DNA from 3 places in the Streptomyces sp. NPDC051315 genome. Region 1 is predicted to be linked to each of the others. Evidence: riboswitches for the same ligand, from Rfam matches in the RefSeq annotation. Region 1 holds a riboswitch; each other region holds the start of a gene.
What was found. A riboswitch is a leader RNA that binds a small molecule or an ion and turns the genes downstream of it on or off. The one in region 1 is predicted to bind thiamine pyrophosphate.

Region 2: linked by a shared signal. The riboswitch ahead of thiO (glycine oxidase ThiO) and the one ahead of thiC (phosphomethylpyrimidine synthase ThiC) in region 1 are both predicted to bind thiamine pyrophosphate.
Region 3: linked by a shared signal. The riboswitch ahead of ACIBBD_RS18895 (thiamine ABC transporter substrate binding subunit) and the one ahead of thiC (phosphomethylpyrimidine synthase ThiC) in region 1 are both predicted to bind thiamine pyrophosphate.

Annotation. Positions count from the first base shown of each region.
Region 1 covers NZ_JBITEN010000003.1:178,692-188,940, forward strand. Annotated here, with positions in the region: gene ACIBBD_RS07165 (LacI family DNA-binding transcriptional regulator) at 1-209, shown strand, start outside; gene ACIBBD_RS07170 (metallophosphoesterase) at 881-1,963, shown strand; gene ACIBBD_RS07175 (hypothetical protein) at 2,157-3,038, shown strand; gene ACIBBD_RS07180 (VWA domain-containing protein) at 3,234-4,724, opposite strand; gene thiC (phosphomethylpyrimidine synthase ThiC) at 5,026-6,822, opposite strand; TPP riboswitch at 6,815-7,004, opposite strand; gene ACIBBD_RS07190 (hypothetical protein) at 7,497-7,760, opposite strand; gene ACIBBD_RS07195 (YibE/F family protein) at 8,013-9,266, shown strand; gene ACIBBD_RS07200 (SsgA family sporulation/cell division regulator) at 9,407-9,853, opposite strand; gene ACIBBD_RS07205 (IclR family transcriptional regulator) at 9,953-10,249, opposite strand, start outside.
Region 2 covers NZ_JBITEN010000001.1:106,612-116,860, forward strand. Annotated here, with positions in the region: gene ACIBBD_RS00475 (hypothetical protein) at 253-414, opposite strand; gene ACIBBD_RS00480 (phytoene desaturase family protein) at 413-1,897, shown strand; gene ACIBBD_RS00485 (hypothetical protein) at 1,979-2,962, opposite strand; gene metF (methylenetetrahydrofolate reductase [NAD(P)H]) at 3,019-3,942, opposite strand; gene thiE (thiamine phosphate synthase) at 4,220-4,867, opposite strand; gene ACIBBD_RS00500 (Rv2175c family DNA-binding protein) at 4,954-5,319, opposite strand; gene ACIBBD_RS00505 (NAD(P)/FAD-dependent oxidoreductase) at 5,451-6,692, opposite strand; partial or broken gene ACIBBD_RS00510 (hypothetical protein) at 6,809-7,201, opposite strand; TPP riboswitch at 7,254-7,365, shown strand; gene thiO (glycine oxidase ThiO) at 7,363-8,526, shown strand; gene thiS (sulfur carrier protein ThiS) at 8,523-8,723, shown strand; gene ACIBBD_RS00525 (thiazole synthase) at 8,727-9,521, shown strand; gene pknB (Stk1 family PASTA domain-containing Ser/Thr kinase) at 9,901-10,249, shown strand, end outside.
Region 3 covers NZ_JBITEN010000009.1:120,057-130,305, reverse strand. Annotated here, with positions in the region: gene ACIBBD_RS18910 (phosphatidate cytidylyltransferase) at 1-536, shown strand, start outside; gene ACIBBD_RS18905 (SRPBCC family protein) at 699-1,160, shown strand; gene rlmN (23S rRNA (adenine(2503)-C(2))-methyltransferase RlmN) at 1,847-2,953, shown strand; TPP riboswitch at 3,011-3,117, shown strand; gene ACIBBD_RS18895 (thiamine ABC transporter substrate binding subunit) at 3,205-4,281, shown strand; gene ACIBBD_RS18890 (ABC transporter permease) at 4,257-5,966, shown strand; gene ACIBBD_RS18885 (ABC transporter ATP-binding protein) at 5,966-7,000, shown strand; gene ACIBBD_RS18880 (class I SAM-dependent methyltransferase) at 7,231-8,031, opposite strand; partial or broken gene ACIBBD_RS18875 (hypothetical protein) at 8,042-8,212, opposite strand; gene ACIBBD_RS18870 (hypothetical protein) at 8,237-8,452, shown strand; gene ACIBBD_RS18865 (LAETG motif-containing sortase-dependent surface protein) at 8,493-9,215, opposite strand; gene ACIBBD_RS18860 (LOG family protein) at 9,377-10,249, opposite strand, start outside.

The sequences.
Region 1 (10,249 bases):
ACACCGAACCCCCCATCACCACCCTCTCCCTGAAGCCGCGCCGCATCGGCACGGCGGTGGTCCAGCTGCTCATCGACGCCATCGAGGGCGTCGAGTCGGACCAGCCCGTCGAGCAGGTGATACCGACCGAACTGATCGTGCGTACCTCGTCCCAGCGACGTCCGCAGCGCACGACGGTGAGTGCTCCTCGGGCCCCCGAGGAGACATAGCGGCGGACCGTACGTGCCCCCGAGGCACGCGGCCCGGGGGCCCGGTCCTCACCGGCGCCGAGTGGGGCGTACGGGTGCGGTGCAGGGGCGCGCTCCGGGGTGAGTGCCTCCTGAGGGAGACGCGCCGTCTGCCGACATCGCCGACCGCCCCGGGCGCCGGGCGGCCGCGTGGTCGGGGTCGGCCTACGGCAGGCCGCCGCTCCGGCCCCGGTGGAAGCCTGGACGGAGTCGGGCTGGGGAGGCTGTGAGGTCCACGGAGAGGTGTCCCGCCGCCTCCCGCCGACGGCGTTCGCCGGAAGGACCACGCGGATGCCGTACCGGTGGCGGATGCCGTGCCGGTGGCGGCACCAGTGGCGCGTGCCGGCCGTACCGGTGGCGGCTCGCGGCCCCTCGGGACGGAGACCCACGCCCTCCCCCCTGGTTCCGGTGCGTGACGGGTGGCGTGCGGGGCGCGAAGGTGTGGCACGGTGTGCTCGGGTGAATTCGGAGACTGCCGAAGCCAGTCCAATCGGGGCGAAAGCCGCGGTGAACCCGCGGCTTGCTCTGATTCAGCACCCCTGGGTCATCACACGGCACGATTCGCATTCCTATGATGGGCCCACGGCACCGCGGGCCGTCGCGACCAGGCAGTCCGAAGCGGTGCAGATGCGGCGCGATGGTGGAGGGGTCTGATGACTCAGGGGGCCGGTCAGGGACCCGAGGTGGAGCGTACGGCGACGGTGCGCGATTTCCGGGTGCCTGCATACGTCCACGAGACCGGTCCGTACGCTCACGGCGCGCATCCCGGGAACGCGGCTCCGCCCCTCGAGGATCCGCTGGAGCACCCCGAGGGCTACACGCCCACCCAGCGCGACCTGCCGGTGATCAACCGGGGCGACACGCTCCAGGTGACCGTCGAGCCCGCGGCCGCCCAGGCACCGCAGCCCGCGGCCGGCCCGGGTCCGCTGTTCGTCGTCGGCGACGTGCACGGCTACCTCGACGAACTGATCTCCGCGCTGCAGGACAAGGGCCTCATCGACACGGCCGGCCACTGGTGCGCGGGCACCGCCCGGCTGTGGTTCCTCGGCGACTTCACCGACCGGGGCCCCGACGGCATCGGCGTCATCGATCTCGTGATGCGGCTGTCCGCCGAGGCCGCCGCGGCAGGCGGCTACTGCAAGGCGCTCATGGGCAACCACGAGCTGCTCCTGCTCGGCGCCAAGCGCTTCGGCGACACCCCCGTCAACTCCGGGGCCGGCACCGCCACCTTCCAGGCGGCCTGGCTGCTCAACGGCGGCCAGAAGTCCGACATGGACCGCCTCCAGGACCACCACCTGCAGTGGATGGCCCGTCTCGACGCCGTCGAGGAGGTCGACGGCCATCTCCTCGTCCACTCCGACACCACCGCCTACCTCGACTACGGCGACTCGATCGAGGCGGTCAACGACACCATCCGCGAGACGCTCACCCGCAACGACGCGGACGAAGTGTGGGACCTGTTCCGCAAGTTCACCAAGCGCTTCTCCTTCCGCGACGAGGGCGGCGCCGACGCCGTCCGCTCGCTGCTGGATACGTACGGCGGCACCCGCATCGTTCACGGCCACAGCCCGATCCCGTACCTGCTGGGCGAGGTCGGGTCCGAGGACGGCGAGGACACGGCCGGTCCCGTGGTCGAGGGACCGCACGTCTACGCCGACGGACTGGCCATCGCGATGGACGGTGGCGTGACGATGGCCGGAAAGCTGCTGGTCCAGCAACTGCCGCTGGCTGTCTGACCGTTCACGCGTCCGGTGTCGACCGAACCGGACGCGTCCGCCGACGCCGCAGGCCAGGGGCCAATTTCAGCAAACCCCCTGTTACCTCATGCCGTCGCCGCTCTACCATCGCTCTATCCGTAGCAGGCTCCCCTCCGTTTCTGCCCGACGGCTCGTTGGCATGCGAGCCCCAAGCCCTACGGAGCATCGGGGGATGCACATGAACAGCGTTCCGCGGCACCTGCACAGCGAGGACCGCCAGGAGTACGAGCGGGTCCTCGACGAGGCGCTGCGCTCCGCACCACACCACCCGGAACTGACCGCTGTCGGTCAGCGGCTCAATGTCGAACAGCTGCGCACCATGGCGCTCAACGCCACCGCACTCATCACGGCGGCCGCGGCGACCGAGTACCAGCACTATGTGAAGGTTCGCGAGGAACTGCGCAACCCGGCGCCGTCCACCCCTTCGTCGCCCCCGCACGAGTCCGGCTCCGGTGAGCCGGGTGTGGGCGGGATGGGGCTCGCCACCACCATGGGGGACGCGGCCCAGGTCGCCGAGACCGGAGCGGGCGCCGTCGCCGTCGCCGCCGTCCTCACCCCCGTACTCGCCGGAACCGCCGCGGTGATCTTCCTGCTCGTCGGATACGTCCTCCGGATGCTCGACCCCGAGCAGTCGTTCGCCCAGGCCATGGTGACCACCGGATGGGCGTTCGGGGGCATCGCCGCGGCCTCGATCCTCGTCGCCACCGTCGGACTCCTGCTCACCGCCCTGCGCAACCGGCCCTCCCTGGAGGCCGGACCGTACGCCGAACTGAGCGAGGAGGTGGCCCGAGCCAAGGAAGCCTGGCGGAAAGCCCTGCTGGAACGGGGCATCCTGCCGTTTCTGCGCGAGGCCCTCGCCGACCCCGGCGCGGCCGCCGCACTGCACTCCGAACCGGCCCCACCGGCGCCCAGCGGCCGTCTGCCGAAGATCGGCTACGACCGTCCGGGATTCAGCAGCCCCGACGACGGACGCTCGGCCGGTTCGCGTCCCAGCTTCAGCAGCCCGGACTACACCAGCCCGGACTTCGGAGGCCCGGAACACCAGCCGGAATAGGCCTTCGGCTTGCGCCCCCGCCGCAGGGGAGCGCAAGCCGGACGCCCGGCCGGCCCGGATCGGGGGAGTCACCCGACCGTGCGGCGGGACCGCCGCGCCCCGGTCGTGGCGAGCGCCCGTCCCGACGGCCGGCCCGTCACGCGCCGCCGGCCCGTCGCCGTCGGCGCCGCCCGCGCGCAGGCAGCATCGGCGAGGTCAGAGGATGCCCGCCCGGCCCGCCGCCGTGACCCAGGACGGGAACTCGGACAGGAGTCGGTCGTACAACTCCTGGTCCGGGACGGTGCTGATGTCGTCCACGGCGAAGAAGCCGACGTTGTCCACGCGGCGCCCCGGAAGGGTGTCGAAGCGTTCCAGCACCCCGTAGTTGGACCGGCCGAGGCCCACGAACTGCCAGAAGATCGGCTCCTCCACCGCGGCACGCAGTTCCCGTTCGATCGCGGCGTCCCGGTAGACACCGCCGTCGGAGAAGAACAGCACCAGGGTCGGAGCGGCCGCCGGATTCTCCCGTACGTACTCTCTGACCTGGGCGATCGCCTTCTGCTCCTCGTTCTGGATGCCGACCGTCCGCATGTCGACCTGCCCCGGCTCCAGACCCTTCCTCGGCTTCTTGCCCCGGCGGAAGAGGCTGATCTCTCCCACCCGTACATGCAGCCGCAGCCACTCGGGGAGCTCCCCCAGACGCAGGTCGGGAAGGCGGGCCGCGTGGGAGGCGAACGTCCAGGCCTGCATCTCGCCGTCGTCGTCGAGCTGGGCCGCCACGGCCGCCATGCGCTCCACGACGTCCGCCACCACGCCCCGGGAGTAGAGGAAGGCCATGGAACCGGAGGCGTCCAGGACGAGGATCACCCTTGCTCTCACCCCCGCCGCTCCCCGTTTGCTCAGACTGACGGCCACCTGCTCCTTGCGCAGGGACAGCCGCTTGCGCATGTCGACGGGGAGCCGCTCCTCACCCTTGGTCAGGCGAGGGGCGGAAGGGGGCTGGGCGGAAGGCGCAGGGGAAGGGGTCTGGGCGGGAGGGGCCGGCCGGACGGGGGGTGTGGGGGGAGGCGGTGCCTGGGCGATGGGGGGTGTCGTCGGCGAGGCGGTCGTTGTGGGAAAGGCGGTCGTCGAGGACGAGGGGACCGGCGACGCCGGGGAGACGGTTGCTGACGGATCGTCATCGATGGTGATCCCGAAGTCGGTGGCCAGTCCCGCCAGCCCGGAGGCATACCCCTGCCCTACCGCACGGAACTTCCACCTCCCCTCGCGCAGGTACAACTCGCCGCCGATGAACGCCGTTTCCATCTCCCCCTGCATCTCGAAGCGCGCGAGCTCGGCCAGGCTCCCGGCGTCGAGCAGCCTCAATGTCAGGCCGCTGACCTGCCCGAAGGTGCCCCCGTCCGCCGACGCGCACAGCTCCACGCGCGTGACGGCACTCTCCAGCGCACGCAGGTCGACCTCCACCGCGTCCGTCGTGACACCGGCGTCGCTGCGCTTCCCCAGGTGGGTCACGGCATCGGAGGCATGCCGCGGCTGGTTGTAGAAGACGAAGTCCCGGTCGTCCCGCACCCTCCCGGCCGCGGTCAGCAGCAGTGCCGACGCGTCGACATCCGGCCCACCGGCCCTCTCGGTCCAGCTGATCTCGACGCGCACGGCCGACGCGTCGACCGGCAGATTGGCGCCCTTGCTCATGGATCGCGCTGTCATGGAGCCAGTCTGCCGACCCACGCCCGCCGAGCAACCGTCTTGGCATGACCGGGCACGGCCACACCGCGGTCAGGGGAGACCCGCATCCCCCGTGCCGGCGGCACTGTCAGGAGCGGCCCCCTGTGCTCCGACGCCGGGGTTCGGCCGCCGTGGGCACAGGGGTGGTGCTCGCCGGGGCTCACCTCACCGGCGAGCACCCCACTTGAATTGAGGCGAGGGCGGGCCCGCCGCGGTGGGCCCGCCGCGGCGGTGTGAGCCGACGCGGGCGGGCACGGGCCGGCGGGGCCGCGGCAGGTGGAGGTCAGTCCGCCAGCGGCAGATACACCCTGTTGCCCGCCGCCGCGAACTCCTTCGACTTCTGGGCCATCCCCTCCTCGATCTCCGTGCGCGTCCCACCGTGTTCGCGGCGGATGTCCTGGGAGATCTTCATCGAACAGAACTTCGGCCCGCACATAGAGCAGAAGTGAGCGGTCTTGGCCGGCTCCGCCGGCAGGGTCTCGTCGTGGAACTCGCGGGCCGTGTCCGGGTCGAGGGCCAGGTTGAACTGATCCTCCCAGCGGAACTCGAAACGGGCGTCGGACAGCGCGTCGTCCCATTCCTGCACACCGGGATGCCCCTTGGCGAGGTCGGCTGCGTGGGCGGCGATCTTGTAGGTGATGACGCCGGTCTTGACGTCGTCACGGTTGGGCAGGCCCAAGTGTTCCTTGGGCGTGACGTAGCAGAGCATGGCCGTGCCCCACCAGGCGATCATCGCGGCACCGATGCCGGAGGTGATGTGGTCGTACGCCGGCGCGACGTCCGTCGTCAGTGGGCCGAGCGTATAGAACGGAGCTTCATCGCAGATCTCCTGCTGAAGGTCGATGTTCTCCTTGATCTTGTGCATCGGGACATGTCCCGGGCCCTCGATCATCGTCTGAACATGGAAACGCTTCGCGATCCGGTTGAGTTCCCCGAGCGTGCGCAACTCCGCGAACTGCGCCTCGTCGTTGGCGTCCGCGATCGAGCCGGGCCGCAGGCCGTCGCCGAGCGAGTACGTGACGTCGTAGGCGGCGAGGATCTCGCAGAGCTCCTCGAAGTTCTCGTAGAGGAACGACTCCTTGTGGTGGGCCAGGCACCACGCCGCCATGATCGAGCCGCCGCGCGAGACGATGCCGGTCTTGCGGTTCGCCGTGAGCGGGACGTACGGCAGGCGCACGCCAGCGTGGACCGTCATGTAGTCCACGCCCTGCTCGGCCTGCTCGATGACCGTGTCCTTGTAGATCTCCCAGGTCAGCTCCTCGGCCTTGCCGTCGACCTTCTCCAACGCCTGGTAGAGCGGCACCGTGCCGATGGGGACGGGAGAGTTGCGCAGGACCCATTCGCGCGTGGTGTGGATATTGCGGCCGGTGGACAGGTCCATGACCGTGTCGGCGCCCCAACGGGTCGCCCAGGTCATCTTCTCGACCTCCTCCTCGATCGAGGAGGTCACGGCGGAGTTGCCGATGTTGGCGTTGACCTTCACCAGGAACCGCTTGCCAATGATCATCGGCTCGATCTCCGGGTGGTTGACGTTCGCGGGCAGGACCGCCCGGCCCGCCGCGATCTCCTCACGGACCACCTCGGGTGCCACGTTCTCCCGGATGGCCACGTACTCCATCTCGGGGGTGATCTCTCCTCGGCGTGCGTACGCGAGCTGCGTGACCGCCTTGCCGTCGCGACTCCGGCGCGGCAGCCGGGGACGCCCCGGGAAGACCGCGTCGAGGTTGCGCAGCCCACCGCGCGGCGAGGTGTGCTTGATGCCGTCGTCCTCAGGACGGACGGGGCGGCCCGCGTACTCCTCCGTGTCGCCGCGGGCGATGATCCAGTTCTCCCGCAGTGGCGGTAGGCCCCTGCGGACGTCGGTTTCCACGAGCGGATCGGTGTATGGGCCGGAGGTGTCGTACAGCGTGACCGACTGCCCGTTGGTGAGGTGCACCTGACGGACCGGCACCCGCAGGTCGGGGCGCGGGCCCTCGACGTACGCCTTGTGCCAGCCGATGGACTTCCCGGCCTCCCCGTTGGCGGAGATCTCGGCGGAGATCTGCGTGGAGGCAGGCGTGCGTGCGTCCTTGTTGGTCATGAGACCTACTCCCTACGCCGGCATTACCCGGTAACAGGTTCAGCGGTCGACGCAGCGGCTACCGTCTGCCGGCGTTTCATGTGAAACATCACTCGATACCGATGACGTTCCACGTGAAACATCGCAAAGACGGAGGTCAGCGCCCTCTCAGCCCGGTGCTCCGAGCTCCCGCGTGTGCAAAGGTTGACCCCACGCTAGCGGCAATTCGGGCGCGGTGAACAGAGGGCCCCCCTCGTTCTTGCGATGATCGGTCGGTGACCACGACACACCATCCCCCGTTCCCACCGCCCGAGCCGCCCCGCGGAACGGGTGCCGGACGCGGCCAGGGTCCCGGCTCCGGCCGTGACCATGGCCCGGGTGCCGGACGCGGTGCCGATGCCGGATCCGGTCCTGGTGCCGGGTCCGGTCCTGGCGCTGGTGGTCGGCCCGGGTCCGGTGCCGGTGATCAGTCGGCTCCCGGTGCCGGTGGCCAGTCCGGTCCTGGTGCCGGTGGTCGGCCCCGTCCTGGCGACGGCCGCGATTTCAGCAGCGGGCAGGCCCAGGGTCCCGGATGCGGCGGCGGTCGTCCTGACTTCGGTGGCGTGCAGAGGCCTGGTGGCGCGCAGAGGCCTGCTGGCGCTCAGGCGCCGGGAGGTGGCTACGGCGGGCCCGGTTTCGGTGGCGGTGAGCACGGCTCACGCGGCGCCGGGCTCGGGCACGGTGGTGGCGAGCAGGGCTCCCGTACCTCCGGGCCGGGTCCTGGCGCCGGCGAGCGCGGTCCGGGTGGAGCCGGTCCCGGTGGCGTCGCTCCCCGTGGCGCCGGTCCCGGCGGAGGCGGTCCCGGCGGAGGCGGTCCCGGCGGAGGCGGTCCCGGCGGGAGCGGCCCCCGTGGCGGGTATGAGGGTGGTCACGGCCATGGTCACGGTCACGGCCCTGACGACGGGCACAATGGCGGGCACGGCCCCGGTTCCGGGGGCGGTTACGGCCAGGGTTCCGGTGGCGGCCCCGGTTTCGGTGGCGGCTACGGCCAAGGTTCCGGTGGCGGGCAGGGCCCGGACTCCGGTGGCGGCTACGGCCCGGGGCACGGTGGCGGCCACGGCCCCGGTTCCGGTGGCGGCCACGGGCACGCGCACAGCCACGGTCACGGTCCGGCCGCCCCCGTCTCCCAGCACCTGCGCAAGGTCATCGCGGCGATCCTCATCCCCTTCGCCGTGGCCGTGCTGACCGGACTGGTCGTGCTGTGGCCCGGCGGTGCTCCGCCGCACGAGCGCACGGGCGTCGGCTTCGACCGGCAGACCCAGCAGGCGACGGTCACCAAGGTCGTGAGCGTGAGCTGCTCGTCGGTGAACGCCTCCGGCGGCACCCCGACCGGCGACACCTCCACGGCCGAGGGCTCCTCCGCCCAGCAGCAGGCGAACGGCACCTGCAAGCAGGCCACGATCCGGGTGGACAGCGGCAAGGACAAGGGCCGTACCTTCACGGAGATCGTGCAGCCCGACCAGTCACGGCAGCTGGAAGAGGGTCAGGAGGTCGTGGTCGCCTACGAGCCCTCCGCGCCGAGGGACCTGCAGTACTCGGTCACCGACGTGAACCGCCGCCTCCCCCTGGGACTGCTGGCCGCCATCTTCGCCGTCGCCGTCGTGGTCGTCGGGCGACTGCGGGGCGTCATGGCTCTGGTCGCGCTGACCATCAGCTTCCTGATCCTCAACTTCTTCATCCTGCCCGCGATCCTGCAGGGGTCGAACCCGCTGGTCGTGGCCGTGGTGGGCGCCAGTGCCATCATGCTGATCGCGCTCTACCTGTGTCACGGCCTCTCGGCCCGCACCTCGGTCGCGGTACTCGGGACGCTCATCTCGCTGTTGCTGATCGGCGTCCTCGGCTCGTGGTTCAACGACTGGGCCGCGCTGACCGGCAACACGGACGACAACACCGGTCTCATCCACGGCCTGTATCCGTCGATCGACATGAGCGGTCTGCTGCTCGCCGGCATCATCATCGGCTCGCTCGGTGTTCTCGACGACGTGACGGTCACCCAGACGTCGGCGGTCTGGGAGCTGCACGAGGCCAACCCGTCGATGGGCTGGCGCGGGCTGTACCGGGCCGGCATCCGGATCGGCCGGGACCACATCGCCTCCGTGGTCAACACGCTGGTCCTCGCCTACGCCGGCGCGGCACTGCCGCTGCTGTTGCTCTTCTCGATCGCCCAGAGCAGCGTCGGCACGGTCGCCAACAGCGAGCTGGTCGCCCAGGAGATCGTGCGCACGCTGGTGGGCTCGATCGGTCTGGTCGCGTCGGTGCCGGTGACCACGGCCCTGGCGGCCCTGGTGGTCTCGGCCGACCGACCGCAGCCCGGTACGGCAACCGGTACGGCCCCGGACGCGGCGCCGGGGACAGCGCCGGCCGGTGCGGGCGGCCCGGTGCCCCAGGCAGCCCGGGGCGGTCGCGGCAGGCGGCGCAAGCGCTGACGCGGTGGGCGTGCGAGCCGGTACCGACGGCCGGTCCGCACGTCCGTCGCTTCCCATTCCCGGGCCACGGGTAAGGAGAAGCGTTCCTGCACCTCCCCACCCATGCCGAAGCGTTCCGCCACCGTTCGCCGCCGCACCCCTCAGCCGGCGCTCTGCTCCTCCGCCAGGATCCGGTCCAGCGCCTCGTCGAGATGAGCGTCGAAGTCGGCGAGTGCGCCCTCCTGGCCCAGTGGCACCAGCTTGTCGGTGCGGTCGAGGAAGGCGACGAGGGGTGCCGCCGAGGAGCGGAACACCGCCTGGTCGCCCCCTACCTGAAGCCGGATCAGCACCTCGCTCAACGAGTCCGGGTCGACCGGTGAGACCCGGACGTCCCCCTCGCCGCACGGTCTGCCCACTCCGTCGATGAGCAGCTCCCGCCCGAACGCCCAGGTCACCGGAGCATCACCGGGGAGGTGAAAGGTGAGCCGTACGGCGTAGGGATCGCAGGTCTCATAGCCCAGTTCCACCGGGATACGGAACGAGAGCTCCTCGGAGACGAGAAAGCTCATCATGACCTCTGCCTGTACTGCTTGTACGGACTCGCGCATCGCCTAACCCCGTCATGGCCGTCGAATGGCTGGGAATCAACCCCTGACATTGCAAGGCATCTTGCTGAACGTACACAACAGATCACAAGGAGTGAGTTTTCAGATACTGATAGAGATCGCGAGTGATCCCAGCATCCGTCCGACCTCGTCCTGCAGTTGCCGGGCGGCCGACAGCAGTCGGTCGGCCTGGTGGGCGGGGAGGGAGATGGCCATGGTGGCGGCGGTGGTGCCCACGGTGATGGGAATGGCGGCGCACACCGTGCCCAGCGCGTACTCCTGCCGTTCGACGACCGTGTCCATCCGACGGACGCGGTCCAGCCTCCGCATCAGGGTGTGGTCGTCGCGCACCGTGTACGGGGTGATGGACTGCACGGGGTAGCGGTCCAGGTGGTCGCG
Region 2 (10,249 bases), on a different contig from region 1:
CCACCACGAACCGGCGCTTCCTCCTGCTCCCCCGTTTCCCCGTTCCCCTCCCCGTCGGTCGTTCCCCCGGTCCCCCCGTGCCTCGCTTCCGCCGACCTGGCCGGCGGAAGGAGCGGGCGAGGGCCGGCGCCGTTCCGCCGCCCCGTGTCGGCGGTGCCGGAGCCGCGCCCCTTCCCGTGCCTCCACTCTCTCGTCCGCGCAGGTCGCCACCCATCCGCGCGCGTACTCATCTCGCCGCCTAGGTACCCGTACTCAGCCCTGCGCACGGGCGCCCACCGCGCCGCGCCGGCCGCTGGGGACGATCGCGTCCGCGCCCGTACTCGCCTCGCTGCTCCCCTCGGCCGGGAGACGGGGAGTTTGGTCCACCGGGCTGACGACGTCACTGTCGGTGGCGGCCGTTAAAGTCGCAGGCATGGCACGGATTGCGATGATCGGCGCCGGGATGGGCGCGCTGGCGGCCGCCGCCCGGCTGGCCGTCGCGGGCCACCGGGTGGCGGTGTACGAACGTACGGAGACGTACGGCGGTGCGGTGCGCCGCTTCGAGCGGGACGGCTTCTCCTTCGACACCGGGCCCGGTCTGCTGCGCCTGCCCGCGGTCTGGCGCGACCTGTTCGTCAAGACCGGCAAGGAGCCGCTGGAGGCGTGCGTCGAGCTGGTCCAGGTCGACCCGTCCGCGCGGCACGTCTTCGCGGACGGCAGCGAGGTCTCCCTGCCGAACGCCTCGCGCGCGGGAGTCGTCTCGGCCCTGGACGAGGCGCTGGGAGCGGGCGCCGGACAGCGCTGGGGCGACGTCCTGGTACGGGCCCGCGAGGCCTGGGACCGCACCCGCCGGCCGCTCCTGGAGGAGCCCCTGTGGCCGAACTGGTCGGTGCTGGCCGAGCGCGAGCCCTACCCGTCGGTTCCGCACAAGCGTCTGCTGCGCACCCGCCGGGCCCGCACGCTCGCCGAGGTCGGCGCCTGGGAGCTGCGCGACGCCCGGCTCGCCGCGCTCCTGGAGAGCCACGCGCTCGCGTACGGCCTCGACCCCCGGGTCGCCCCGGCGAGCGCGACCGTGCTGCCGTACATGGAGCACGCCTTCGGCATGTGGTACGTGCGCGGTGGGATGCGGGAGCTGGCCCGCGCGCTGTACGAGCGGTGCCTGGCCCGCCGGGTCGAGTTCCTCTTCGGCGCCGAGGTCACCCGGGTCCTGGAGAAGGACGGCCGGGCGGCGGGCGTGGAGCTGTCCGACGGGGAGGTGGCCGAGGCGGACGTCGTGGTCGCCCCCGGCACCCTGCGCGGTGCCGCGGCGGGTGTTCCGCCGCGCGGGGACGGCGAGGTGGCGCCCCAGCAGGGCCTGCCCAGCCGGGTGACCGTGCTGCTCGCCCTGCGTGGCGGGCGTCCGGAAGGCGCCGCGCACCGGACGGTGGTGCACACCGACGACCGTGACGGCGAGCTGGAGAGCCTCTTCGGTACGGCACCGGGGGTGCCGTCGCGCCCGACGGTGAGCGTCCTGCGGCCCGACGACCCGGCGCTGGTGCCGGACGCCGACCGCGAGGCGGTCGTCGTCAGCTCGGTGGTCCCCGCAGGGGCGGACCTCTCCGTCGGCGCTGTGGAGGCCCTGGTCACGGCCGCCGAGCGGGCCCTCCCGGGCCTGCGGGACCGGATCCTGTGGCGCGAGGTGCGCACTCCCGCCGACATCGCGGCGGAGACCGGCGCGGCAGGCGGATCCGTGCCGGCGCCGGCGCTGGCCGCGGGCGACGGCCGGCTGCTGCACCCCGCCAACTCCACAGGGCTGCAAGGCCTGTTCACCGTGGGCGGCTGGGCACATCCGGGCGGCGGTCTCCCGCACGCCGGCATGTCGGGCGCGCTGGTGTCCGGGCTGATCGTGGAGGGACCCGGGTTCCGGGGCTCGCAGTGAGCCCCGGCCACACCGCGTGACCGACGGGCGGCTGCCCGGGAACCGATCCCGCGGGCAGGGACAACCGATCCTGCGGCGCGGTCAGAACCGGTACTGCTGCTCGTCGTACCCGTTCCCCTGCTCCTGCTGCTGCCCGTCGCCCTGGTAGGGGTACGGCTGCTCGGGCGGGAGTTCGCCGCCGAAGGGGTCGTCGGTGGTGCGCTGCTGCGGGACCCAGACGCCGCCGGCCGGGGTCTCCCCGTAGCCGCCGGTGCCGTACTGGTCCTGTCCGTAGCCCTGCTGCCCGTACTGCTGCTGGCCGTAGCCCGCGCCGTAGGAGCCCCCGCCGTAGGTCTGGGTGCCGATGTACGGGTCGGAGTAGGCGGCGTACTGCTGCTCGCCGGAGGTGTCGTAGCCGTACTGCTGCTGGCCGTAGCCCGCGTAGCCGTCGTAGCCGTAAGCCTGGTCGGCGCCCTGGGCGGCCGCCGCGTACTGGTCCTGGGGCTGGTCGGCGGACGCGTAGGCGGAGTCGCCGTATATGCCGTAGGAGCCGGTGTCGTCGGGCATGGGCTGCGGCTCGTAGACGGCGGTGGTCTCGGCGGCCGTGGGGTCGGTGGTGCGGGCCGCGGGGGTGAAGACGTCGTCGCGGTCGTCGTCGTAGGCGTCCCCGTCCCGGCCGTACGACACGCTGTCGACACCGAACGGGGCCGCGCCGTCGCGGGCGAGGTCGTCGGCCGCGTAGCCGGCCTCGGTCGCCTCCAGGTCGGAGACCTCCAGGGTCGGGTCCTTGCGCTCGCCCTTGCCGCGGCGGCGCTTGGTGCCGTCGGTGCCGGGGCGGCTGACGGCCCAGCCCTCCGCGAAGCCCCGGCGGAACGACAGCGTCACGTAGGTCTGGCCGACCGCGAAGGCGGCCGCGCCGAGACCGATGACGATGACGGACGGGATCAGCACGCCCAGCACGACACCGAGGAAGCCCCCGAACGCCAGCAGCCGCCAGCGCAGCCGCGCCTTGTACTGCAGCAGCACCTCGCCGAGCAGCCACAGCGCGACAATGCCGAACGCGATGTAGAGGACCGTCCAGCCCATGTACGCCCCTCTCCCAGTGGCCGCTCCGCAGTGTGTCGTACGGACGTGCGACCGGTCTAGGCCTGCGGCGGGTGGTGCAGGCCCAGGTTCTCGTAGATTTCCAGCGTCGCCGTGGAGTTGTTCAGCGTGATGAAGTGCAGTCCGGGCACTCCCTCGGACAGCAGCCGTGCGCAGAACTCCGTGGCGAAGTCGATGCCAATGGAGCGTACAGCGGCCGGATCATCTTTGGCTGTGAGGATCCGCTCTTTCAGGGCGGCCGGGAAGTGGGCGTTGCTGAGCTTGGGCAGCCGCTCCAGCATCTTCACGCTCGTCACCGGCAGGATCTCGGGGATGACCGGGGTCTCGCAGCCGGCCGCCGCCACCCGGTCACGCAGACGCAGGTAGGACTCGGGCTGGAAGAACATCTGTGTGATGGCGTAGTCGGCGCCGGCCCGGCACTTGTCGACGAAGTGCCGCACGTCCGTGTCCCAGTCCTCGGAGCGCGGGTGCATCTCGGGGAAGGCGGCGACGCCGACGCAGAAGTCGCCCGACTCCTTGATGAGCCGGACGAGCTCGGCGGCGTAGGTGAGGCCTCGGGGGTGCGGCACCCACTGGCCCATGGGGTCGCCGGGCGGGTCGCCGCGCACGGCGAGCATGTTGCGGATCCCGGCGTCGGCGTACTGACCGATGATGTTGCGCAGTTCGGCGATGGAATGGTCGACGGCCGTGAGGTGCGCGACCGGGGTGAGGGTGGTGTCGACGACGATCTGCTGCGTCTCCTTGACCGTGGTCGCCCGGGTGGAACCACCCGCGCCGTAGGTCACGGAGACGAAGTCCGGGGACACCGCCTCGACCCGGCGGAGGGCGTTCCACAGGCTCCGCTCACCCTTGGGGGTCTTCGGCGCGTAGAACTCGAACGAGTACGTCGTCTTGCCGGTGGCCAGGATGTCGCGCACGGTGCGGGCGCGGTCGGTCCTGGTGGATGCGGTTCCGAGGGCCATACCCGCAGGTTAGCCAGGGGGAGGCGGTCACCCAACCGGATCTCGGGCATTTGCCCGATTTGTCGATTTGTTGTCCACCCCTTGGACACCATGCGGGGTCCGGGGAACCTCCGGACTCAGGCCTGACGCGAGTCCGGCTCGGGCCCGGCTCGAATACGGGCTCGAACGTGGATCGAAGCCCACTCACGCCCTGCCCCGGACCGGCTCGGGCCCCGGCCCTGCTCAGGACCGGCTCAGGCCCTGCTCCGGACCCGGTCGAACCCGGCTGGGCCCCGTATCAGGCCTGGCTCAGCCGCTTGGCGAACTCCTCCGCCGCGGCACCCGGGTCGTCCGCCTCCGTGATCGCCCGGACCACCACGACCCGGCGGGCGCCCGCCTCCAGCACCTCGTCGAGGCGGGTGAGGTCGATGCCGCCGATGGCGAACCAGGGACGGTCGGTGCCGAGGGACGCCGTGTAGCGGACCAGGTCGAGGCCGGGGGCGTGGCGGCCGGGTTTGGTGGGGGTCGGCCAGCAGGGACCGGTGCAGAAGTAGTCCACGCCCTCCTGGACGGCGGCGGCCTCGGCCTCCGCCTCGGCATGCGTGGAACGGCCTATGAGGACGTCGGCGCCGAGCACGGCCCGGGCCGCGGGGACCGGCAGGTCGCCCTGGCCGAGGTGGAGGACGTCGGAGCCGGCGGCGTGGGCCACGTCCGCGCGGTCGTTGACCGCGAGCAGCTTGCCGTGGCGGGCGCAGGCGTCGGCGAACACCTCCAGGTGTTCCAGCTCCTCGGCCGCCTCCATGCCCTTGTCGCGCAGCTGGACGATGTCGACGCCGCCCGCGAGGACCGCGTCCAGGAACTCCGGGAGGTCGCCCTGGCGCTTCCGGGCGTCCGTGCAGAGGTAGAGGCGCGCCTCGGCGAGGCGGGTGCGGGCGGTGTCGGGCATGCGTGGGTCCCCCGGGGGCGGTGGGTACGGCCGCGGCGGCGCGCGCCGCCGCGGCCGTACACCAGGCGGTTGTTCGGATCAGCGGGTCAGACGGCCAGCGCCTGGGCGCGGCGCTTCACCTCCGTGCCGCGATTCTCGCTCAGGGCCTGCGCCGGGGTGCCGGGCAGGCTCGGGTCGGGGGTGAAGAGCCACTCGATCATCTCTTCGACCGTGAAGCCGTCGTCCCGCAGCAGCGTCAAGGTGCCGGCCAGGCCCTTGACGACCTTGTCCCCGTCGATGAAGGCGGCGGGGACGTGCAGCGCGCGGTTCTCGCCACGGCGCACGGCGACGAGCTGGCCCTCCTTGACCAGCTGCCGGACGCGCGTCACCTCGACGCCGAGCTTCTCGGCGATGTCGGGCAGGGTGAGCCAGGCGGGGACGAGAGCATCGATCTTTGCGTCAATCTCGGTCACGGGAACAAGCCTGCCATCTGCCACTGACAGTCGGAAGCCGGGTCACCCCGGCAGGCCCGATCGGCAAGGCGTTCGGATCGGGCCGTCACCGCGGTCTTCCCTCCAGGCGGGCCCCGGCGCCTCCCCTCGGATCAGGCCGTCGCCGCCTTCAGCGGTCTCGCCGGGTCCACGAGCAGCCGCGGGTCCATCGGGGTGCCGGCCTCGATCAGCCTGCGCCCCTGGGCGAGGTCGCGCGGGCGGCCCACCGCGAGGAGGGCGACCAGCCGGTCCTCACGCAGCCAGCACACCGTCCAGGCCGGTCCGGACGGGTCGCCGCGCCACAGGGTGGCGTCGGCACCGGTGTGGTGGCCGGCGTACTGGACGAAGCGGTCGAACTGCTCCGACCAGAAGTACGGGACCGGGTCGTAGACCGCCGGGGGCTCGCCGGTGGCCTCGGCGAGGATGTTCGCGGCGACCGTGCGCGGGCCCTGGAGGGCGTTGTCCCAGTGGTGGACGAGGAGCCGCTCGCCGTACCTCCCCGACGGGAAGGAGGCGCAGTCGCCGACCGCGTACACGTCCGGCGCGGAGGTGCGGAGGTGGACGTCGGCCACGACCTCGCCCTGCGGGCCGAGTTCGATGCCGGAGCCGGCCAGCCAGGCCGTGGCGGGGCGGGCCCCGATACCGACCACGACGGCGTCGGCGGGCAGCCGCGAGCCGTCGTCGAGGACGACCGCGCCGGGCTCGACGCGCTCCACGCGCGCGTGGGTGCGCAGTTCGGTGCCGCTGTCGGCGTACCAGGCGGCCATCGGGGCGGCGACCTCGGCGGGCAGGGCGCCGGCCAGCGGCCGGTCGGCGGCCTCGACCACGGTGACCGCGCAGCCCGCCTCGCGCGCGGCCGTGGCGAACTCGGCGCCGATCCAGCCGGCGCCGACGACCACGATGTCGCGCTGCCGGGCGAGCACGGGCCGCAGCCGTTCGGCGTCGTCGAGGGTGCGCAGCAGGTGGACGCCGGGCACGCCCTCGGCACCGGGCAGCCGGATCGGTTCGGCGCCGGTGGCGAGGACGAGGACGTCGTACGGGACGGGGCCGGTCTCGGTGTCCAGTTCGTGGTCGGCGGTGCGTACGCCGAAAGCCTCGCTGCCCAGTCGGAGCCCGATGGCGAGGCTCTCGAAGTCGACGTCGAAGGCGGAGCCCTCCGCCTTGCCGAGCAGGACGGCCTTGGACAGCGGGGGCCGGTCGTAGGGCTGGTGGGGTTCGGCGCCGATCAGGGTCACCGGGCCGGTGAAGCCCTGTTCGCGCAGGGCGACCGCGGTCTGCACCCCCGCCATGCCCGCGCCGACGACGACCACGCGCCGCACCGGCGGCCTGCTCTCTTCCTGCGTCTGCTCGCTCACCTGATCACCTTAGACACCTGACGATTCGTCAGTCATCCGTCGTGCTCCGTGACCTGCTCCACAACGCCCGCGTCGGCATGCTCAGCGCCGCGCTCCCCCGCGCCCGCGCCGGCACGCTCGTCGACCTGCTCCACCACGCTCGTCCCGCTGCCCGGCTGCGACTCCCACTCCCACGCCTCGTCGAGGCGCAGCCGGCCGTCGGGCAGCTCCACGACCGTCGAGACGCAGTGCCCGGAGGACGTCGTCCCGTCGTGCTTGAGCTGGACGTACCGGAAGTCGAGCCGGTCCCCCTCCCGCGTACCCACCAGATGCCCGCGCACGACGTCCCCTCCCGCGTAGTCGGCCCAGATCACATGGTCCCGCTCGTGGTACGCGAAACGGGTGCGGGTGCCGACCTGGCCGGGGGCCTGGTCGGCGACGGGGGCGAGGACGAGACCGTCGAGGGACCTGTGGGACGGGGCGTGGTCCCCCGTTCGGGAGTGGTGAGGGGAGACGGGCGGGCGGGGCACAGGCGGAGGCTCCCTTACTGAGTCGTGCGGGGTCGGGCTAGGGTGGCCAACGTAGAGCACTCGCGGGAGCCCGGACGCACCGGGCTGAGAGGGAGGCTGGCGGCCTCCGACCGTACGAACCTGATCCGGGTCATGCCGGCGAAGGGAGGGGCTGGACGCCCATGTCCTCACGTACGTCAGACGTCCTCGTCGTCGGGGGCGGCATCATCGGGCTCGTCACGGCGTGGCGGGCCGCGCAGCGCGGGTTCGCCACGGCGGTGGTGGACCCGGAACCGGGCGGCGGGGCCGCGCAGGTGGCGGCGGGGATGCTGGCCGCCGTCACCGAACTGCACTACGGCGAGCAGACACTGCTCGGCCTGAACCTCGCGTCGGCCCGCCGCTACCCGGACTTCGCGGCCGAACTCACCGAACTGACCGGCCACGACCTCGGCTACCGCCGCTCGGGCACGCTCGCGGTGGCGATGGACGCCGACGACCGCGCCCATCTGCGCGAACTGCACGCCCTGCAACGGCAGTCGGGGCTGGAGTCAGAGTGGCTGTCCGGGCGGGAGTGCCGGCGCCTGGAGCCGATGCTCGCGCCGGGGGTGCGCGGTGGGCTGCGGGTGGACGGCGACCACCAGATCGATCCGCGGCGGCTGGCGGGGGCGCTGGTGGCGGCGTGCGAGCGGGCGGGCGTGGTCTTCCACCGGACCTGGGCCGACCGGCTGTCCGTGGTGGCCGGCCGGGCCGCCGGGGTCCTCACGCGCGCGGGTGCGGCGTTGGGCGCGGGGCAGGTGGTGCTCGCGGCCGGCAGTCTCAGCGGGCGGCTCGCCGGGGTGCCGGACGAGGTGCTGCCACCGGTGCGGCCGGTGAAGGGGCAGGTGCTGCGGCTGACCGTGCCCCAGCGGTACGCGCCGTTCCTGACCCGGACGGTGCGGGCCGTGGTGCGCGGCAGCCAGGTGTACCTGGTGCCGCGGGAGGACGGCGAGCTGGTCGTCGGGGCGACCAGCGAGGAGCTGGGCTGGGACACGACGGTGACGGCGGGCGGCGTGTACGAGCTGCTGCGGGACGCGCACGAGCTGGTGCCCGGGATCACCGAGCTGCCGCTGACGGAGACCCGCGCGGGACTGCGTCCGGGGTCGCCGGACAACGCGCCGCTGCTCGGGCCGACCGAGCTGGACGGGTTGCTGCTGGCGACCGGGCACTACCGCAACGGCGTCCTGCTCACGCCCGTGACCGGTGACGCGATGGCGCATGTCCTGGCCACCGGTGAACTCCCCGACGAGGCCCGTCCGTTCACACCCCGGCGCTTCGGCGCCGCCGCACTCTCGGAGCAGCGCGCATGAACATCTCCGTCAACGGGGAAGCCCGGGAGGTCGCTCCCGGCACCGCCCTCGACGCCGTCGTACGGTCCCTGACCGCGGCGCCCTCCGGGGTGGCCGCCGCGCTCAACGAGACCGTCGTCCCGCGCGCGCGATGGTCCGCCACGGCCCTCACCGAAGGGGACCGTGTGGAAGTCCTCACGGCCGTCCAGGGAGGCTGAGCCATGGCCGACGATCCCTTCGTCCTCGGCGGTACGACCTTCTCGTCCCGTCTGATCATGGGTACGGGCGGTGCGCCCAGCCTGGAGGTGCTGGAGCGGGCGCTGGTCGCCTCCGGGACCGAGCTGACGACCGTCGCGATGCGGCGGGTGGACCCCTCGGTGCACGGCTCGGTGCTGTCGGTGCTGGAGCGGCTCGGGATCCGGGTGCTGCCGAACACGGCGGGCTGCTTCACCGCCGGGGAGGCCGTCCTGACGGCGCGCCTCGCGCGGGAGGCGCTGGGGACCGACCTGATCAAGCTGGAGGTCATCGCCGACGAGCGGACCCTGCTGCCGGACCCGGTCGAGCTGCTCGACGCGGCCGAGACGCTGGTCGACGACGGGTTCACGGTGCTGCCGTACACCAACGACGATCCCGTGCTGGCGCGGAAGCTGGAGGACGTGGGGTGCGCGGCGGTGATGCCGCTGGGATCGCCCATCGGGTCGGGGCTCGGGATCCGCAACCCGCACAACTTCCAGCTGATCGTCGAGCAGGCGCGCGTGCCGGTGATCCTGGACGCGGGGGCCGGTACGGCGTCGGATGCGGCGCTGGCGATGGAGCTGGGGTGCGCGGGGGTGATGCTGGCGTCGGCGGTGACGCGGGCGCAGGATCCCGAGCGGATGGCTCTGGCCATGCGGGCGGGGGTGGAGGCGGGCAGGCTGGCCCGGCTGGCGGGGCGGATCCCGCGGCGTCACTTCGCCGAGGCGTCGTCTCCCGCGGAGGGCTTGGCCGTGCTGGACCCCGAGCGACCTGCGTTCTGACCGCGGCTCCGGTCCCGCCCCGACTCCCGCCCACGCACCACCGCTCCCCATCGAACCAGAGGTGACCGTCGCCCGGGGCCCCGAGCCCCGTCGGCGGCGGTCGCGCCGTGCGGCGCCGGAGCCCGAGCACCCCGCAAGCGTGACCGCGGCTCCGGTCCCGCCCCGACTCCCGCCCACGCACACCACCCGATTCCCGTCGGACAAGAGGTGACCGTCGCCCGGGCGCCCGAGCCCCGTCGGCCACGGTCGCGCCGTCGGCCGCTGCCGCCCCGTCGGCGGTTGCCGCCCCGTCCGGCGCCGGTCACAGCTCCGCTTCAGTCATGCCCCGATCAGGGCGGAAGAGGGGGGAGTGTCCGTGGGGGCTCGTACACTCGCGTGCGTGGACACGACCCTTCAGGACCCTCTGGTCGGGCAGGTGCTCGACGGGCGTTATCGCGTGGACGCGCGGATCGCGGTCGGCGGGATGGCCACGGTCTACCGGGCCGTGGACACCCGCCTCGACCGGGTCCTCGCGCTCAAGGTGATGCACCCGACGCTCGCCACGGACGCCTCGTTCGTGGACCGCTTCATCCGCGAGGCGAAGTCCGTCGCGCGCCTGGCGCACCCGAATGTCGTCCAGGTGTTCGACCAGGGGACCGACGGATCGTACGTCTACCTCGCCATGGAGTACGTCGCCGGCTGCACCCTGCGGGACGTGCTGCGGGAGCGCGGGGCGCTGCAGCCGCGGG
Region 3 (10,249 bases), on a different contig from region 1:
TCCTGGTCTGGCGTATGACGGAACCGCCGGAGGGTTACCTCAAGGACGTCACGGCCGGCCTCTTCGCGGCCTTCTACGTCCCGTTCCTGGCCACCTTCGTCGCCCTGATGCTCACGGCCGACGACGGGGCCCAGCGCGTGCTGACGTTCCTGCTCCTGACGGTCGTCAGCGACACCGGCGCGTACGCCGTCGGATGGCGCTTCGGAAAGCACAAGCTCGCTCCGCGCATCAGCCCCGGCAAGACCCGTGAGGGCCTGCTCGGGGCGGTGTCGTTCGCGATGGTCGCGGGCGCGCTGTGCATGCAGTTCATCATCGAGGACGGCACCTGGTGGCAGGGCCTGCTGCTGGGCCTCGCCGTCGCGGCCAGCGCCACCCTCGGCGACCTGGGCGAGTCCATGATCAAGCGGGACCTGGGCATCAAGGACATGGGCACGCTGCTCCCGGGTCACGGAGGCATCATGGACCGGCTGGACTCCCTGCTGCCCACGGCGCCGGTGGTGTGGCTGCTGCTGGTGCTGTTCGTGGGAGCCGGCTGACGGTTCCGTCCGCGGCCGAGCGGGCCGTGGTCGAGCGGGCCTCCGTCCAGGGCAGGGCGGGGGCCCGCTGTCGTGTCCACGAGTGGTCTCTCCCGGGGACGGGTGGGACGATTCTGCTGGAACCGCTCACAGGGGGGATCCTCCGGAAGGGGGCGGGCACCCATGTCCGACTTCCGCGAAACGATCGACATCGACTGCACCCCCGACGAGGTCTGGACGTACGTCGTCGACTCATCCCACCTGCCCGAATGGCAGGCGAGCGCGGTCGCGGCCGAGTCACTCGACGAGGGCCCGACGGGTGTCGGCTCCCGGGTCCGGGTCACCCGGCACGTCGGCAGCCGCGAGATCCCCATGACGATGCGGTACACGGAGTACGACCCGCCGCACGCCTGGGGCATGCAGGGCATCGACGGGCCCATCCGCCCGCACGTCCACGGCGAGATCACCCCGCTCGACGACGGCCGCCGCTCGCGCGTGACGCTGGAGGTCGACGTCGAGGGCAAGGGCATGGGCAAGGTCCTGCTGCCCCTGGTCGTACGCCCCCAGATGCGCAAGGAGCTGCCGGACAACGAGCGGAGGCTGAAGGAACGGCTGGAGCGCGGCGGCGGGATCGGGGCACCGTAGCGGGATCGGTGCACCGTAAAGGATCTGCGACACGGAGGGCTGTCTTGTGCCCGCTGGGCCGTCTCTGGGCGGTCAGGGCTCCTGGGCCGGGCCGAAGACACCGTCCAGGGCCCGGCGGGCGCGCTCGCTGCCGCTGAGAGGCCACCGGGGAGCTCACGGTGCCGCCCAGCACGCCGCCACCCGGGGGCGTTCCTTCCAACCGCAATGGAAGGGAACCACCATCAGGGCCGCGTTCATGAGGAGCGGCACCGTGAGCTCCCCGACGGGGCAGACGCCGACCGAGGCGGCCACCGGGAGGAACGGGCCGCCGCAGGGCAGCGGCTGGTGTAGTGCGGCGGTGAGTTTTCCGGACCGCCTTCTGCTCCCAGTGCCATGGCGCTCGCCCGTGGGGGCCGGGCGTCCCCGCCGGGTTGGATGGGATCCACGGCTTTGTTCCGGACAGTCCTCCGGCCCTTTGACTGCTTCGACGAATCCGTGGCTCCACGCCGGGCCGGGCCCCGAGGCTCTTCCGACGCGGTTGAGGGGCGCCGTCCGAGCAGGAGCCGGAGACCACTGCTGAAGGCTGCCCCGGGCCGCCCCCGGGCCGTGCGAAACCGACCAGCGCTGACAGACGCCGCCCACGGGTGATCACCCCCACCCCGCTCCGGCCCGGGACACCCGAGTCGATCTGCGACACTGGACGTGTTATGCCGAAGCCCGGAGAACTCACTTTCGTCGCCCCCCGCGGAGCCAAGAAGCCGCCGCGGCATCTCGCCGACCTCTCGCCCGCCGAGCGGAAGGAGGCGGTGGCGGAGATCGGTGAGAAGCCGTTCCGGGCGAAGCAGTTGTCGCAGCACTACTTCGCGCGGTACGCGCACGACCCGGCGGAGTGGACCGACATCCCCGCCGGGGCACGCGAGAAGCTGCGCGAGGCGCTGCTGCCCGACCTGATGACCGTGGTCCGGCACCTGTCGACCGACGAGGGCACCACCCGCAAGACGCTGTGGCGGCTGTTCGACGGGACGCTGGTCGAGTCGGTGCTCATGCGGTATCCCGACCGGGTCACCATGTGCATCAGCTCGCAGGCGGGGTGCGGGATGAACTGCCCGTTCTGCGCGACGGGGCAGGCGGGTCTCGACCGGAACCTGTCGACCGCGGAGATCGTCCACCAGATCGTGGACGGCATGCGGGCGCTCAGGGACGGGGAGGTCCCGGGCGGACCGGCGCGGCTGTCCAACATCGTCTTCATGGGCATGGGCGAGCCCCTCGCCAACTACAAGCGGGTCGTCGGCGCGATCCGTGCCCTCACCGACCCGGCGCCGGACGGGCTCGGGCTGTCGCAGCGCGGGATCACCGTGTCGACCGTGGGGCTGGTTCCGGCCATCCACCGCTTCTCCGACGAGGGCTTCAAGTGCCGGCTCGCGATCTCGCTGCACGCGCCGGACGACGAGCTGCGCGACACCCTCGTCCCGGTGAACACCCGGTGGAAGGTGCGCGAGGTGCTCGACGCCGGCTTCGAGTACGCCGAGAAGTCCGGGCGGCGGCTGTCCATCGAGTACGCCCTGATCCGTGACATCAACGACCAGGCCTGGCGGGGCGACCGTCTCGGGCGGCTGCTCAAGGGCCGTCCGGTGCACGTCAACCTGATCCCGCTGAACCCGACCCCGGGCTCGAAGTGGACCGCTTCCCGGCCGGAGGACGAGAAGGCGTTCGTCGAGGCCATCGCGGCGCACGGGGTGCCCGTCACCATCCGGGACACCCGTGGCCAGGAGATCGACGGGGCGTGTGGTCAGCTCGCCGCCACCGAACGGTAGTCTGACCGGCGTCAGCACCACCATCGGTATTCGGCACCTTCACAGTCAGACACCTTCATATTCCGACAGGGGAGCGCCACAGCGCTGAGAGTGCGGCAACCGGCCGCAGACCCTCTGAACCTCGCCCAGGTCATTCTGGGTAGGAAGTTCGGTCATCACTCGAGCTGTTGCGCCCTGCCCGGGACCGGCGGATCTTCGCGGGTCCCGGGCAGGGCCGCGTCTCTTCCTGGCCCACCCCAGGAGGAAAACCAGTGCACACCAAGACGTTCCTGGCCGCGGCGGTCGGCCTCGGTCTCGTCACGCTGTCCGCGTGCGGTTCGACCGGGTCCGGCGGTGACGGCTCCGGCTCCAAGACCGTCACCCTCGTCAGCCACGACTCGTGGGCCGTCTCCAAGACCGTGCTCGCGGACTTCGAGAAGCAGTCCGGCTACACGGTCAAGGTCCTCAAGGACGGCGACGCCGGGCAGGCCGTCAACAAGGCCATCCTCACCAAGGACAACCCGCAGGGCGACGTCTTCTTCGGCGTCGACAACACACTCCTGTCGCGGGCCCTGGACAACGGGCTGTTCCAGTCGTACGAGGCCAAGGGGCTCGACCAGGTCGACGCCCGGTACCAGCTCGACGCGGACAAGAACCGGGTCACGCCCGTCGACCACGGTGACATCTGCGTCAACTACGACAAGAAGTACTTCGCCGACCACAAGCTGGCCCCGCCGGCCTCCTTCGACGACCTGACCAAGCCCGCCTACAAGAACCTGCTGGTCACCGAGAACGCCTCCACCTCCTCGCCGGGCCTCGGCTTCCTGCTCGGCACCGTCGCGAAGTACGGCGACGACGGCTGGGAGGGGTACTGGTTGAAGCTCAAGGCCAACGGCGTGAAGGTGGTCGACGGCTGGGACCAGGCCTACAACGAGGAGTTCTCCGGTTCGGCCGGCGGGAAGAAGGCCGGCGCCGACCGGCCGCTCGTCGTCTCCTACGCCTCCTCGCCGCCCGCCGAGGTGATCTACGGCGACCCGAAGCCGACGACCGCCCCGACCGGTGTCGCCGCCGGCACCTGCTTCCGGCAGATCGAGTTCGCGGGGCTGCTGAGCAACGCGAAGAACAGCGCGGGCGGCAAGGCCCTGATCGACTTCCTGATCGGCAAGGAGTTCCAGGAGGACATGCCGCTCAACATGTTCGTCTACCCGGTGGTGAAGGGCGCCGCCGTGCCCGCCGAGTTCACGCGGTACGGCCCGGCCGCCGAAAACCCCGAGACCATGGAACCGGCGAAGATCGCCGCCGAGCGCGACGGCTGGGTCAAGTCGTGGACCTCGCTCGTCCTGAAGTGACCGACGCGCGCACCACCCGGCGCGGGAACGCGGCGCGGCTCGGACTGATGGCCCTGCCCGTCGCGTTCTTCGGCGTCTTCTTCGCCTACCCCGTCGCCGCGATCGTCTCGCGCGGGCTGGGCGGCGACGGGGGCCCGCACCTCGGGCGGCTGTGGGACGTGCTCGGGCAGTCCGACATCCGGCACGTGCTGTGGTTCACCACCTGGCAGGCGCTCGCCTCCACCGCGCTCACCCTCCTGCTCGCCCTGCCCGCCGCGTACGTCTTCGCCCGCTTCACCTTCCCCGGCCGGCAGATCCTGCGGGCCGTGGTGACCGTCCCGTTCGTGCTGCCGACGGTCGTCGTGGGTACGGCGTTCCTGGCGCTCCTCGGACGGGGCGGGCCGCTCGACGAGCTGTGGGGCGTACGGCTGGACACCACGGTGTGGGCCATCCTGCTCGCGCACGTCTTCTTCAACTACGCGGTCGTCGTGCGGACCGTGGGCGGGCTGTGGGCGCAGCTCGACCCGCGGCAGGAGGAGGCGGCACGGATGCTGGGCGCGTCGCCGTCGCGGGCCTGGCGTCAGGTCACGCTCCCGGCGCTCGCGCCCGCCGTGGCGGCGGCCGCGCTCATGGTCTTCCTCTTCACCTTCACCTCCTTCGGCGTGGTCCAGATCCTCGGCGGGCCGACCTTCTCGACCCTGGAGGTCGAGATCTACCGGCAGACCTCGGAGATCTTCGACCTGTCCACGGCGGCCGTCCTCACGATCGTGCAGTTCGCTTCCGTCGGCGCGATCCTCGCCGTGCACGCCTGGACCGTACGGCGGCGGGAGACCGCGCTGCGGCTGGTGGACGCCTCCGTGACGGCGCGGCGGCCGCGCGGGGCCGGGCAGTGGGTGCTGCTCGCCGGGGTCCTCGCCACCGTGGTCGTGCTGGTCCTGCTACCGCTGGCGGTGCTGGTGCAGCGCTCGCTGGACGCCCCCGACTTCGCCTACTACCGGGCGCTGACCAGGAACGACGGCAACGTCTTCCTCGTCCCGCCGATCGACGCGATCGGCAACTCACTGCAGTATGCCCTCGTCGCCACCGTCATCGCCGTGCTGGTCGGCGGGCTGGCGGCCGCGGCCCTGACCCGGCTGCCCCCTTCCCGGCCCCGCGCGCACGGGGGCGCCTTGGTCGCCGCCCGCTTCGTCCGCGGGTTCGACGCGCTGCTGATGCTGCCGCTCGGCGTCTCCGCCGTCACCGTCGGCTTCGGTTTCCTGATCGCGCTCGACGAACCCCCGCTGAACCTGCGCGGCGCCTGGATCCTGGTGCCGCTCGCGCAGGCGCTGGTCGGCGTCCCCTTCGTCGTGCGGACCATGCTGCCCGTGCTGCGGGCGGTGGACGAACGGCTGCGGGAGGCGGCGGCGGTGCTGGGAGCGTCGCCCTGGCGGGTGTGGCGGGAGGTGGACCTGCCGATGGTGCGGCGGGCGCTGCTCGTCGCGGCCGGGTTCGCCTTCGCGGTGTCGCTCGGCGAGTTCGGCGCGACGGTGTTCATCGCCCGGCCCGACAACCCGACGCTGCCCGTCGCGGTGGCGCGGCTCCTCGGGCGGGCCGGTGAACTCAACTACGGGCAGGCGATGGCCCTTTCCACGATTCTGATGCTGGTGTGCGCGGTGGCCCTGTTGGTGCTGGAGCGGCTGCGGACCGACCGGACGGGAGAGTTCTGATGCTGCTGCGGCTCGAGGGTGCGACCGTGCGGTTCGGCGGGCGGGCGGTGCTCGACGCCGTCGATCTGGCCGTCGCCGAGCACGAGGTGGTGTGTGTGCTCGGGCCGAGCGGCAGCGGCAAGTCGACCCTGTTGCGGGCGGTGGCCGGGCTGCAGCCCCTGGACGCCGGACGGGTGGTGCTCGACGGGCGCGACCAGTCGGGGGTCCCCGCGCACCGGCGGGAGCTCGGCCTGATGTTCCAGGACCACCAGTTGTTCCCGCAGCGGGACGTGGGCGGCAACGTGGCCTTCGGCATGCGGATGCACGGAGCGCCGAAACGCCAACAGCAGGAGCGGGTGGGGGAGCTGCTGGAGCTGGTCGGGTTGCCGGGCGCCGCCCGCCGGGCCGTCGCCGCGCTCTCCGGCGGTGAGCAGCAGCGGGTCGCGCTGGCCCGTGCGCTCGCGCCCCGGCCCCGGCTGCTGATGCTGGACGAGCCGCTCGGGCAGCTCGACCGGTCGCTGCGGGAGCGGCTGGTCGTCGAACTGCGGGAGTTGTTCGGCCGGTTGGGCACCACCGTGCTCGCGGTCACCCACGACCAGGGCGAGGCGTTCGCGCTCGCCGACCGGGTCGTGGTGATGCGGGACGGGCGGATCGCCCAGTCCGGTACGCCCCTCGAGGTGTGGCAGCGGCCGGCGGACGCGTTCGTGGCCCGCTTCCTCGGCTTCGACAACGTGGTGGAGGCGAGCGTCGCCGGGGAGGCCGCGGACACGCCGTGGGGCAAGGTGCCGGTGCCGGCCGGTTCCGCGCAGGGGACCCGCACGCTGCTGGTGCGGCCGGCCGGGGTGCGGCTGGCCGGCGCGGACGAGGGCCTGCGCTGCACGGTCGCCGCCCGCACCTTCAAGGGCACCCACGTCGCCGTGCACCTCCAGCCGGCGGACGCGCCCCGTCTGGAGGCGGCGTGCGCGCTGCGGCTTGCGCCGGAGGTCGGGGACACGGTCGGGGTGGCGTTCGACTCGGCCGAGATCGTCGTGCTCGAAGGACCGGCCCCGCCCTAGTGCCGCACCGCAGACGTTCCGCCGATGGCTCTCGGGCGGTGCGGTGTTTGTTGATGGCGTCGATGTCGAGGCGGTCATGCGTGGTGCGGGTGCCCCACGGTTGCCAGCACCATGAGCGACGCGGAATTGCCGAGGCCGGGTGTTCGCGGTTTGTGTATCAGCAGGGTCGTTGCCCACCTGACCCAGCCGCCCGCCGGCCTCACTGCTGACCTGGCCCGGCCGCTGGAGGGTCAGTGACCGGCGCCAGCCTTGACCGCTTTCGTGGCGAAGTAGCCGGGGAGCCAGCCGGCGGTGGCCTCCGAGTGGTGCGGCGCCTCGGCGAAGCCGGTGATGGCGAAGCCCGCCGCGATCTGCCCGCCGAGCTGCTCGGTGAGCGTGTGGCTGTACTCCACCGGCGCGTCGAGGCCCCACAGCCGTTCCCGCTCGGCGGGCTCCAGGTGGGTGAGGTCGCTGTAGGGCAGGCGGTGGCGCACCACCAGCTCGCCGCGCGCCTCCAAGGACTCGGCGTCGAAGAGGTAGACGTCCGGGTTGAGGAAGCCGGACAGCAGCGTCCCGCCGGGGCGCAGCACGCGGTGACACTCGCGCCAGACCGGCGCCAGCTCCGGGATGAACAGGTTGGAGACCGGGTGGACGACAAGGTCGAACGAGGCGTCCGGGAACGGGCTCAAATCGCGCGCGTCGCCGAGCACGGTGCGTAGGTCGAGCCCCTCCCGCGCCGCGACCATCTCGTCCTGCGCCAGCTGGCGGGGCGAGTTATCGAAGACGGTCACCCGCGCGCCCGCCGCGGCCAGCACCGGACCCTGCTGCCCGCCGCCGGAGGCGAGGCAGAGCACGTCGCGACCGGCGATCTCCGGCGGGAACCAGGTCGGGTCGACCGGCTCGTACCCGATCAGGACGATGGACCACTGGCCGGCCCGCGCCTTCGCGATCACCTCGGGGCCGACCGGGCGTGACCACTCGTTGCCCTCCTCCACCTCGCGGTCCCAGGCGAGGCGGTTGTGCGCGACGGGGTCGACGGGAGTCTGGCTCATACGCCGTACCCTAGTTGCTCCACCGCACAGGTTCCGCCGATGGCTCTCGAGCGGTGAGGTGCCTGTTGATGGCATCGATGTCGAGGTGGTCGGGATCGAAGGTGCCGCCGATCCAGTCGAGGAGTTCCTCGTGCTGCTCGTGCTGGGGGCCGGTGATCGCGGCGATGAAGTCCGCGTAGCCCCAAGGGCCGCCGTCAGTCCTCGGGTGGCCAGGCTCGACGGCCGGTCAGGCAGCGCGGGTAGGTGGCAGGGCGTCGTCTGTCGCCGCGCACACGAGAAGGCGACGGTGGCGCTGCGCGGCCCGCTCACCGAGGTCCTGCTCGCGTTCTACCGCCGACGGCCGCTGGACGGCCCCGGGCTGGAGGTCCTCGGCGAGCGGGAGCTGCTGGAGTTCTGGCTGGAGAAGACGACGTTCGGGTGAGACGCCGACGGCCCGCCCCCAGGGGGCGGGCCGTAGGGGATCAGCGGTTGCCCGGCCCCCGGCGCCGCATGCCGAAGAACACCGCGCCGCCGCCCACGACGACCAGCACGGCCGCGATGCCGACGATGAGGCCGGTGTGGGAGTTGGCGCCGGTCTCGGCGAGGTTGGACTCACCGACCGCGGGCGACGGGGCGCTGCTCACGGTGGTGTCCGCGGGTGCGGTGCTGTCGCTCGCCGAGGGGGACGAGGCCGACGGGGCCGGTGTCCCGGAGGCGCTCTCGGCCGGTGCGGAGGCGGAGTCCGACGGCGACGCTGAGGCCGACGGGCCGGCGGGCGTGGTGGGCGTGGTGGGCGTCTCGGCGGCCGCGCAGGCCTTGGCCGGGGCGGTCAGGTAGGGCTCGATGTCGCCCTCGGCGTTGCCGGTCCTGACGTGGATCCGGTACTTGGCGTTGGGCTCCCAGTCCTCGGTGAAGGTGATGGTGACGCCCTCGGCCGAGCCCTTGACCTGCGTGGGCCTGCCGACCTGCCGGAGGTCGGCGTTGTTGTTCTGGAGGAAGACCGTGACGACGGCCGGGGTCGCCGCCGGGTCCTTGTCGGTGACGGTGATGACGCCCTTCGTGCCGTCGCAGGCGGCCTCCGCGGAGAAGTACGTGATGTTGTCGGCCAGCGCCGAGCCGGAGACCCCGAGGACGAGGGCGGCCGAGGCGGCGGTGACACCGAGCATGCGCACCGAACGAGCGGCGGTACGGCGGGATGGGGACACGTTTGTCCTTTACGTGATGCACAACTGCGGGGGGCTGAGGGGGAGCTGACGCCCCCTGTGCGGCGGGCGGACAGCAACCCCGGGAGGCTCACAGGTCTATAAGCGTTCCATAAGTACTGTCAATGTGTGGACACTTCGCGCCCCCCGGCTTTGCCCGCGCTTTAACCGCCGAGACGTTTCAACGCCTCCGGGGCCTCCTCGATCCGATCGACGAGGGCGATCCGGTGCGCCATCGCGCGCTCCTCGGCGAGCGCCCGCAGCAGCGGCCACGTGGGCAGCCGCTCCGTCCAGTGCGCCCGGTCCACGAGCACCATCGGCGTGGGCTCCCCGCGCGACTCGTAGTAGTTGGGCGTCGCGCTGTCGAAGATCTCCTGTACGGTCCCGGCGGCGCCCGGCAGGAACACCACCCCCGCGGTGCAGCGGGCCAGCAGGCCGTCCTCGCGGGTGGCGTTGGAGAAGTACTTGGCGATGTGCGCGGCGAACGGGTTCGGCGGCTCGTGGCCGTAGAACCAGGTGGGGATGCCGACCGAGGGGCCGCCGCGCGGCCAGCGGGTGCGGACCTCGAAGGCCGCCGACGCCCAGTCGGTGACCGAGGGCGTGAACCTCGGCGCGCGGGCGAGGATCCCGAGGGCCTCGGTGAGCATGCCGTCGGCGAAGGGCGCCGCGTAGGCGCCCAGGTTGGCCGCCTCCATCGCGCCCGGGCCGCCACCGGTCGCCACGGTCAGGCCGGCGCGGGCGAGCCGACGGCCGAGGCGCGCGGCACCCGCGTACGCCTCCGTGCCGCGGGCCATGGCGTGACCGCCCATGACGCCCACCACCCGGGCGCCGACGAGGAGTTCGTCGAGGGCGTCCGAGACGGCGTCGTCGTGGAGCGAGCGGAGCATGGAGGCGAAGACGTCGCCGTCGGACTTCGTCCGCTGGAACCAGGCGTAGGTGACCGCGTCGGGTGTCGCCTCGTAACCGCCCTCGTCCAGCGACTCGAACAGTTCCTCGGGGGTGTAGACGAAGGCGCGGTAGGGGTCGAAGGAGAGACC